DNA from 2 places in the Stenotrophomonas sp. AC248 genome. Region 2 is predicted to be linked to the other one. Evidence: riboswitches for the same ligand, from Rfam matches in the RefSeq annotation. Region 2 holds a riboswitch; the other holds the start of a gene.
What was found. A riboswitch is a leader RNA that binds a small molecule or an ion and turns the genes downstream of it on or off. The one in region 2 is predicted to bind glycine.

Region 1 (4,915 bases), 760 kb from region 2:
GCTTTCCTTGTCTGTGGGGTGCAATGCGGCCTTGCATCGTGGAGACGCGCAGGGCGCAGCGCATGATCGCGGTGACGCGGCGGGCGGTCAATCGCGCGCGTTCGCCTCCCGCAGCCTATTCGAGTTTTTCCCGCTCTTCTTCGATATCGGCCTTCAGCGTGGCAGGCGCGACGGTGGCGCCCTGGCCGTGTTCGTCGGGCAGGACACAGACCCGCCGACCGTCACCGGCAAGGCCGGGCAGCCAGCGCTCCAGGAAGGCGTGCAGGGCGATCCTTTCCGGCCACGTGTTCGACCAGCTGCCCACCGCCGCACGTTCGGCGAACGCGCGGAACGGCCAGAACGGTGCCACCTGTTGACCCGCATCGGTAGCCGACATCACCCAGCCATCGGCGTTGCGCAATCCCCATACTTCTTCCCAGTCGGCCACGCGATTGACGAAATAGGCGTAGCGCTTCTCTGGCCGTGCACGCAGCACGGCGTCGACCTCTTGCGGCCCGAATCGATATCCCGCCTCACTGTCGCTGTGCGTGGTCGTCACTTTGCCGCCGCTTTCGGCTTGCTGTACCAAAGCGCATTGACGATGACCCAGCGCTCGCCGAACCGGCCCATGTGGAAATAGTCCACGAACCACGGTGTTTCCAATCGCACCGAGGCGGCGTTGCCGGTGACGTCGAGCACCTTGCAGCTGCGGTTCCACTGCGCCTTCGGGGTTTTCAACGCGCCCTGCCGGGTGAGTTCCACCAGCTCTTCCTTCGACATCCGGCGCAGGCCGAGGCGCTCATCCGGCGTGTCACCCAGGATCGCGCGCTTGGCCAGGTCCGGGTGCAGCGAACGCGCCACGCGGGCCGGGTCGCCCTCGAGCTGGCCGTCCACGTAGTCCAGGCAGGTGGCTTCGATCGCGGCACGCGTGGCGGGATCGATGGCGGGGGCAGCCGGTGTAGTAGCGCCGGCAAGGGCGAGCAACAGGGCAAGCGGGGTCATCGCAGGGTTTCCCTCGGGTAGGTGGCGCAGCTCATTCCTCGCGGAACAGCTCCAATTCGGTCAGGCCCAGCTGCATGTACATGAAGGCGGCCGCCTCGTCGCTCATTGGCTCGCCCTGCGGCCAACTGTCCAGCCAGGCCGTGATCGCCGCATTGTGCGGGTTGACCGCATCGGCCATCGCCTTCTTCTTCGCCGGGCTCTCCCCCTCCTGCATCATCTCGCGGAGGACGTCGTCGCCGATGCCCCAGTATTCGGCCAGCGGCACCAGGCCACGAAGGTTGGCAGGCACCTTGGCCCGGTCGAGCGGCGTGCGCGCGGCCGCGATGGCATCGGGGGCGTAGGCGGCACGGAAGGAATCGGCCGGGGCGATGTCGCCATACCGCAGTGCGTTCACGGGCGTGGCCGCCGATGCAGGCGCGGCGATCACCAGGCCGACCAGCAGCAGCGTGGGGAGCGACAGGAGCCACGTCGTGCGCGTCCGTGTCAGCGGCTTTCGTTGGAGATCGAACATCCTGGTTCCCTCCCGGTGGTCGGCTGATTGTGGCCTACGCCGTGACGGCGAGCCAGCGTCACGCGCAGCCGGGTGGAGCCCGGCGCTACGGGGTGGCCTGCAGCCACGCCAGCTTGCGCGCCCGCGGCTGGCGCTTGAGCTGCCATTCGGCTTTGGAGGCGGTCGCGCGGTCCGGGTAGGCGCGCATGGCCAGCAGCTTCACCGGCGGGTGGGCGCGGGTGTACTTGGCGCCCTTGCCGGCCAGATGGGCCTGGAAGCGGGCGTCCACGTCGTTGCTGATGCCGGCGTAGTAACTGCCGTTGCGGCATTCCAGCAGGTACACGTACCAGGGGGCGGGTTCAGCGGGCATACCGGGATTATCCACCGGAGAGCGCCCGGCGGCTGCTAGAATCCGCCCCGGATGCAGGAGAGAGGTGCCACGCTGGCACCCGCCGAAGGCGCAGGCTCCCATAATCGCTCAGGCCGGTGGCTCGGAACGCCACCAACCATGCATCCAGCACGCCGATCTGGAGAGAGGTCTTCAATGACCCGCCGAAGGGGCACGTGGCCTTGGCCACCGAACTCTCAGGCAAAAGGACAGCGGGAGCGGCAACGGAATCCCACCCTCACGACAGTGCCCCGCGCTGGCGTGCGATGTGCGTGCTTCCGTCCCCGCCTGACGTGCCCGGAGCCTCCCCCATGCTGCTCTCCCTGATCTACCTCATCGCCATTTCCGCCGAAGCCATGACCGGCGCGCTGTCCGCCGGACGGCGGCGCATGGACCTGTTCGGCGTGGTCATCATCGCCTGCGTCACCGCGCTGGGCGGTGGCTCGCTGCGCGACATCGTGCTGGGCCACTACCCGCTGGGCTGGGTGAAGCACCCCGAGTACCTGGGCTTCACCATCTGCGCGGCGTTGATCGCCACCTGGGTGGCGCGCTGGATGCACCACTTCCGCCGCACCTTCCTGGTGCTGGATGGACTGGGGCTGATCTGCTTCACCCTGATCGGCTGCGCGGTGGCGCGCGATGCCGGCCACGCCGCGCCGATCGTGCTGATCTCGGGCATGTTGACCGGTGCCTTCGGCGGCGTGCTGCGCGACGTGCTGTGCAACGAGGTCCCCCTGATCTTCCAGAAGGAACTGTATGCGGTGATCACCCTGTTCACCGGCGCGGCCTACCTGGGCCTGCTGGAGCTGGGCGTGTCGATCAACGCGGCCACGCTGTGGTGCCTGGGCGGCGGCTTCCTGCTGCGCCTGCTGGCGATCCACTTCAAATGGGAAATGCCCAAGTTCGTCTATCGCGACGAGGTGCATTGAACGGAACGTTCAATGCACCGGTAGCACCCGACCGTCCCGCCCCATGACCAAGGTCATGTGAGTGCAGGCACCCACACGCGGTACCATGACGCCCCCGCCCCTCCCGGGTCGGTATCCAGCCACGCTGCGGCATTCGACCAGCGGCCCCGCCAGACAACCCCACTTCGCCTCGCCTGCCCCCACGGGCCGGTAAACCATGGACGCGTTCGCCGTGTGGCGCACGCGCAGGATGCCCCATGTCTGCCCCGCTCCCCTCGCGTTCCCGTCGTCTGTTCAAACCGCTGTTGGTCGTGGCCGTGCTGGCCGCCGCCGTGATCGCCTGGCGCGTGTTGTCGCCCGCGCCGGCCGCCGAAGCCGCACCCGCGAGCACCGCCACGCCGGTGCGCGTGGCCACGGTGGTGCGCGAAGACCTGGTGGTGCGCCTGAAGGCGCTGGGCACGGTGACGCCGTTGCATACCGTGAGCCTGCGCAGCCGCGTGGAGGGCGAACTGCTGCGGCTGTCGTTCCGCGAGGGTGAACACGTCAAGGCCGGCGACCTGATCGCCGAGATCGACCCGCGCCCCTACCAGGTGGCGTTGGCGCGTGCGCTGGGCACCCAGCAGCAGAACCTGGCCGAACTGGACAACGCGCAGACCCAGCTCACGCGTTACAGCGAACTGCAGGCCAAGCACTTCGTCTCTGCCCAGGACCTGAGCGACCAGCAGAGCAAGGTGCGCCAGCTGCAGGGCCGTCGCCAGACCGACCAGGCTGCGGTGGATGAAGCACGCCTGCAACTGCAGTACACCCGCATCACCGCGCCGGTGGCCGGGCGCATGGGCCTGCGCAACGTGGACGTGGGCAACCTGGTGCGCAGCGGCGATACCGAGCCGCTGGCCACCATCACCCAGACCACGCCGATCAGCGTGCTCTTCACCGTGCCCGAGCCGGACCTGCCAGCGGTGGTGGCGGCCGTGCGCGCCACGCCCGACCTCACGGTGGAAGCATGGGATCGCGAAGAGCGCCAGGCGCTCGGCAGCGGCGTGCTGTCCAGCCTGGACAACCGCATCGACACCGCCACCGGCACGCTGAAGCTGCGCGCGCAGTTCGCCAATGCCGACGAGGCGCTGTTCCCCAACCAGTTCGTCAACATCCGCCTGCAGGTCAGCAGTGCCGATGCGGTGGTGATTCCCAACGCCGCCGTGCAGTTCGGCAGCAAGGGCAGCTATGTGTATGTGATCGCCCCGGACAACACCTCGCACCTGCGCAACGTGGTGCTGGGCCCGGCTGATGGCGAGCGCGTCTCGGTGCGCGAAGGCCTCAAGGCCGGCGAGCGGGTGGTGGTGGAAGGCATCGACGGCCTGCGCGAAGGTGCGCCGGTGGAGGTGGTGCCCACGCCGGGCACGCAGGTGGACGCGCCGCGGACCGGCGCATGAACCTCTCGCGGCCCTTCATCGAGCGCCCGGTAGCCACCACGCTGCTGATGGTGGCGCTGCTGCTGTCCGGCATCCTGGCCTACCGGCTGCTGCCGGTGGCGGCGCTGCCGCAGGTGGACTACCCGATCATCCAGGTCACCACGCTGTACCCGGGTGCCAGCCCGGGGGTGACCACCAGTGCGGTGACCGCGCCGCTGGAGCGGCAGCTCGGCCAGATTCCCGGGCTGAAGCAGATGTCCTCCACCAGCTCGGGGGGCGCGTCGGTGATCACCCTGCAGTTCTCGCTGGAGGTCGCCCTGGGCGTGGCCGAGCAGGAAGTGCAGGCCGCCATCAACGCCGCCGACAGCTTCCTGCCCGACGACCTGCCGGTGCCGCCGGTGTACCGCAAGGTCAACCCGGCCGACACCCCGATCCTGACCCTGGCGGTGACCTCGCAGGGCCTGTCGCTGCCGCAGGTGCACGACCTGGTGGATACGCGCATGGCCCAGCGCCTGTCGCAGCTGCCGGGCGTGGGCCTGGTCAGCCTGGCCGGCGGGCAGCGCCCGGCGGTGCGCATCCAGGTGAACCCGTCGGCGCTGGCCGCCAACGGGCTGAGCATGGCCAGCATCCGCACCGCGATCGGCGCGGCCAACGTCAACATGCCCAAGGGCAGCTTCGACGGCCCCACCCGCGCGATCATGCTCGATGCCAACGACCAGATGCGCTCGGTGGCCGA
Region 2 (4,915 bases):
GAAGAACACCTTGATGCGCTGGTCCGGCCCCTCGGTCTTCATGTTGGCCACGTCGGGCGCGGCGAACACCATGCGGGTCAGCGACGGGGAAAGGACGGTGCGCTGCTTGAGCGCGACGTCGAACAGGCGGTAGGTCTGCTGTGCAGCCATGCAATCACCCTGGAGTGCGGCGGACACGGACGGCCCGCAGGGGAATGTGTTGGCTGTCGTGGTGCACGAACTGGCTGGCGAGCACACAGAATACGCCGCCACCGCACGTTGGCAATGGCGGCGGCACCACGGTTGCGCACGACGCAACCGTGGCGTGCGCGCGGCTTATTCGATGGGCGTCAACAGCGCGCGGCGCTGCTCGCAGTGGCGTTCCCAATACCAGAAACTGGCGCCCACGGCGAAGAAGCCCGCATAGCCCAGCGCAAGATGCAGCGGCTTGGCACTGAGCAGCGGCGAGACCACGCCGGCCACCACGGTGTTGATCATCAGCTGGATGAACATCTGCATCGACGACGCCAGCCCGCGCTGGTGCGGGTACATGTCCAGCACCGCCAACGCCAGGATCGGGAAGATCAGCGCCATGCCCACGCCCCCCAGGAAGATCGGCAGCACCGCCCACGGCAGCATGATCTGCGGCACGGCCAGCACGTAGCCCAGATTGAGCACCGCCGACACCGCGCACAGGCCGAAGCCGATGCCGATCTGGCGCTGCGCGGTCAGGCGCCCGGCCATGCGCCCGGACAGGAACGAGCCCATCGTCATGCCGCCGATGGTGGGGATGAACAGCCACGCAAAGCCGCCCTCGCCCAGCTTGAGGTGCTGCATGACAAACACCGGTGCCGAGGCGATGTACAGGAAGATGCCGGAGAAGTTGAACGCGCCGGCCGCCGCCAGCCGCAACAGGCGTGGGTTGGAGCCCATGCGCAGGTAGCTGCGCAGCAGTTCGCGCATCGACAACGGCGTGCGTGCCTCCACTGGGTGGGTTTCGGGCAGCCACTTGCCGGTGGCCAGCAGCAGCACCACCCCGAACAGCACCAGGAACCAGAAAATCAGCGGCCAGTCGCCCCCGCCCAGCAGGATCCAGCCGCCGATGATCGGCGCGATCGCCGGGGCCACGCCGAAGATCATCGACACCTGGCTCATCAGGCGCTGCGCGTCGGCCCCGTGGTACAGGTCGCGGATCACGGCGCGGCCGACGATCACCCCGACCCCGGCGGTGACGCCCTGCAGCGCGCGGAACACCAGCAGCGTGGTCATGTCACGTGACAGCGCGCAGCCGATCGAGGCGCCGATGAACAGCACCAGCCCGCCGATGATCACCCGCTTGCGCCCGAACGCATCGGACAGCGGGCCGTGCGCCAGGCTCATCAGGCCGTAGAACAGCAGGTACACGCTGATGGTCTGCTGCACCGCGACCTGGTCCACCTGCATGCGCTCCCCCAGCAGCAGGAAGGCCGGGAAAATGGTGTCGATCGAGAACGGACCGAACATCGCCAGGCCTGCGAGCAGCAGGGCCAGGCGGCGGGTCGAGGGCGAGGCGGGCGTCATGCGGTCTTCCGTCTGGGCCATGCGCGAATGCACGGCGGGCGCCAGCCCGGAACGGGCGGCGCCAGATGAATACGAGGATCCGGCCATGATAGGCCTTTGCCGGCCCCCGCACCATGCCAACGGTCCCATTCCGGGGCGTCTGGCGTCCCCCATTCATCCCGGGTAGGGCCGCAGCCGGCAAGGCCGCTGGGCTATAATCGCCGGGCTACATGGTGGGAGAAGCGGCGCTTTGTTTTGAAGCACCCGCTGCCGAAGGCGCAACGCCCGTAATCGCTCAGGCCCGATACCACCCGCATCAAAACTCTGGAGAGACCGGCCAGTGCCGGCGCCGAAGGGGCACGAAGCACGCAGATGCGCGCTTTTAAACTCTCAGGCAAAAGGACAGAGGGGCACCCAGGAAGACCGCAAGGTCCGGTGGTTCGCGCGCGTCTGCGATGCACCCCGACCCGGCAGCCTTCCGAACGTGCGTGCCCACTCTTCGAGATGCCAGCCATGTCCCAGAACACCCCTTCCCTGCGCGAGCTTGAACACAGCCACGCGTTCGTCGAACGCCACATTGGCCCCAACGACGCCGAAATCGCGCAGATGCTCGACGTGGTCGGCCACGCCTCGCTGGACGCGCTCACCGATGCGATCGTGCCCGCCGGGATCAAGTCGCCGGCGGCGCTGGCGTTGCCCGAGTCGCTGACCGAAGTGCAGGCGCTGGCCAAGATCCGCGCCATCGCCGACAAGAACCAGGTGTTCCGCACCTTCATCGGCCAGGGCTACTACGGCACGCTCACCCCGAACGTGATCCTGCGCAACGTGCTGGAAAACCCGGCGTGGTACACCGCCTACACCCCGTACCAGGCCGAGATCTCGCAGGGCCGCATGGAAGCGCTGATCAACTTCCAGACCCTGTGCGCCGACCTGACCGGCATGGAAATCGCCAACGCCTCGCTGCTGGACGAAGCCACCGCCGCGGCCGAAGCGATGACCCTGGCCAAGCGTTCGGCCAAGAGCAAGTCCGACACCTTCTTCGTGCACGACGCGGTGCACCCGCAGACGCTGGAACTGCTGCGCACGCGCGCCGAGCCGATGGGCATCGTGCTGCGCGTGGGCACCCCGGCAGAAGCCATGGAAGCCGAAGCCTACGGCGTGCTGCTGCAGTACCCGGACACCTTCGGCCATGTGGGTGACTACAAGGCGCTGGCCGATGCCGTGCACGCGCGCGGCGGCCTGGTTGCCGTGGCCACCGACCTGCTGGCGCTGACCCTGATCGCCGCGCCCGGCGAATGGGGCGCGGACATCGTGGTGGGCAACTCGCAGCGTTTCGGCGTGCCGTTCGGTTTCGGCGGCCCGCATGCCGCGTTCATGGCCTGCCGCGACGCCTACAAGCGCTCGATGCCGGGCCGCCTGATCGGCGTGTCGGTCGACGCCCAGGGCAACGCAGCCTACCGCCTCACCCTGCAGACCCGCGAGCAGCACATCCGCCGCGAGAAGGCCACCTCCAACATCTGCACCGCCCAAGTGCTGCTGGCGGTGATGGCCTCGATGTACGCGGTGTACCACGGCCCGGACGGCCTGACCCGGATCGCCCGCCGCACCCACCGCCTGGCCGCGATCCTGGCCAATGCGCTGCGCGCTGCCGGCGTCAACGTGGGCGAGCACTTCTTCGACACCCTGCACGTCAAGGACATCGACGCCAAGGCGATCCACGCCAAGGCCGCGGCGGCGCGCATCAACCTGCGCGCGATCGACAGCGAAGCGGTCGGCATCAGCCTGGATGAAACCACCACCCGCGACGACATCGTGGCCCTGGGCCAGCTGTTCGGCGCCAAGGTGGATGTGGATGCGCTGGACGCCAGCACCGCCGACGCGCTGCCGGCCGGCCTGGTGCGCACCAGCGCGTTCCTGACCCACCCGGTGTTCAACACCCACCACAGCGAGCACGAACTGCTGCGTTACCTGCGCTCGCTGGCGGACAAGGACCTGGCCATGGATCGCACCATGATCCCGCTGGGCAGCTGCACCATGAAGCTCAACGCCACCGCCGAGATGATTCCGGTGACCTGGCCGGAGTTCGCCAATATCCACCCGCTGGCCCCGGCCGACCAGGCCACCGGCTACAAGGAACTGATCGAGAGCCTGGAAGCGATGCTGGTGGAATGCACCGGCTACGACGCGGTGAGCCTGCAGCCCAACTCGGGCGCGCAGGGCGAGTACGCCGGCCTGCTGGCGATCCGCGCCTACCACCGCTCGCGCGGCGACGACCACCGTGACGTGTGCCTGATCCCGGATTCGGCGCACGGTACCAACCCGGCGTCGGCGCAGATGTGCGGCATGAAGGTGGTGGTGACCAAGACCGACGCCAACGGCAACGTCGACGTCGACGACATCCGCGTCAACGCAGAGAAGTACAGCGACCGCCTGGCCGCGATCATGATGACCTACCCGTCCACGCACGGCGTGTTCGAGGAAGAGGTGGTGGAGATCTGCGAGATCATCCACAAGCACGGCGGCCAGGTGTACACCGACGGTGCCAACATGAACGCCCTGGTGGGCGTGGCCAAGCCCGGCAAGTGGGGCTCGGACGTGTCGCACCTGAACCTGCACAAGACCTTCTGCATTCCGCACGGCGGCGGCGGCCCGGGCGTGGGCCCGTGCGCGGTCAAGTCGCACCTGGCGCCGTTCCTGCCGGGCAAGCTGGGTGACAACGGCCCGGTGGGCATGGTCAGCGCGGCCAGCTTCGGCAGCGCCTCGATCCTCCCGATCAGCTGGATGTACATCACGCTGATGGGCACCGCCGGCCTGCGCAAGGCCACCCAGGTGGCCCTGCTCAACGCCAACTACATCGCTACCCGCCTGGCCCCGCACTTCAAGACCCTGTACACCGGCCGCAACGGGCTGGTGGCACACGAGTGCATCCTGGACGTGCGCCCGCTGGAGAAGACCTCCGGCATCGCCGCCGAGGACGTGGCCAAGCGTCTGATCGATTTCGGCTTCCACGCCCCGACGCTGAGCTTCCCGGTCGCCGGCACGCTGATGGTGGAGCCGACCGAAAGCGAATCGCTGCACGAGCTGGACCGCTTCATCAACGCGATGATCCAGATCCGCGAGGAAATCGCCGCGATCGAAGACGGCCGCCTGGACCGCGAGGACAACCCGCTCAAGCACGCCCCGCACACCGCCACCGCAGTGTCGGCCAGCGAGTGGGCGCACGCCTACCCGCGTGAGCTGGCGGCCTTCCCGCTGGCCAGCCTGCGCCAGCAGAAGTACTGGCCGCCGGTGGCGCGCGTGGACAACGTGTACGGCGACAAGAACGTGATGTGTGCGTGCATCCCGGTGGATGCCTACAAGGAAGACGAGGGCGTGGAGGTCTAAGCCTCCCTGCCCT

Region 1: linked by a shared signal. The riboswitch ahead of ACZ0AE_RS17910 (trimeric intracellular cation channel family protein) and the one ahead of gcvP (aminomethyl-transferring glycine dehydrogenase) in region 2 are both predicted to bind glycine.

The regions. Positions count from the first base shown of each region.
Region 1 is NZ_OZ409840.1:3,973,537-3,978,451, forward strand. It holds gene ACZ0AE_RS17890 (DUF2750 domain-containing protein) at 116-538, opposite strand; gene ACZ0AE_RS17895 (nuclear transport factor 2 family protein) at 535-981, opposite strand; gene ACZ0AE_RS17900 (hypothetical protein) at 1,013-1,492, opposite strand; gene ACZ0AE_RS17905 (GIY-YIG nuclease family protein) at 1,578-1,841, opposite strand; glycine riboswitch at 1,886-1,980, shown strand; glycine riboswitch at 1,989-2,080, shown strand; gene ACZ0AE_RS17910 (trimeric intracellular cation channel family protein) at 2,171-2,788, shown strand; gene ACZ0AE_RS17915 (MdtA/MuxA family multidrug efflux RND transporter periplasmic adaptor subunit) at 3,025-4,200, shown strand; gene ACZ0AE_RS17920 (MdtB/MuxB family multidrug efflux RND transporter permease subunit) at 4,197-4,915, shown strand, end outside.
Region 2 is NZ_OZ409840.1:3,208,892-3,213,806, forward strand. It holds gene ACZ0AE_RS14630 (siderophore-interacting protein) at 1-150, opposite strand, end outside; gene ACZ0AE_RS14635 (multidrug effflux MFS transporter) at 316-1,539, opposite strand; glycine riboswitch at 1,833-1,934, shown strand; gene gcvP (aminomethyl-transferring glycine dehydrogenase) at 2,023-4,902, shown strand.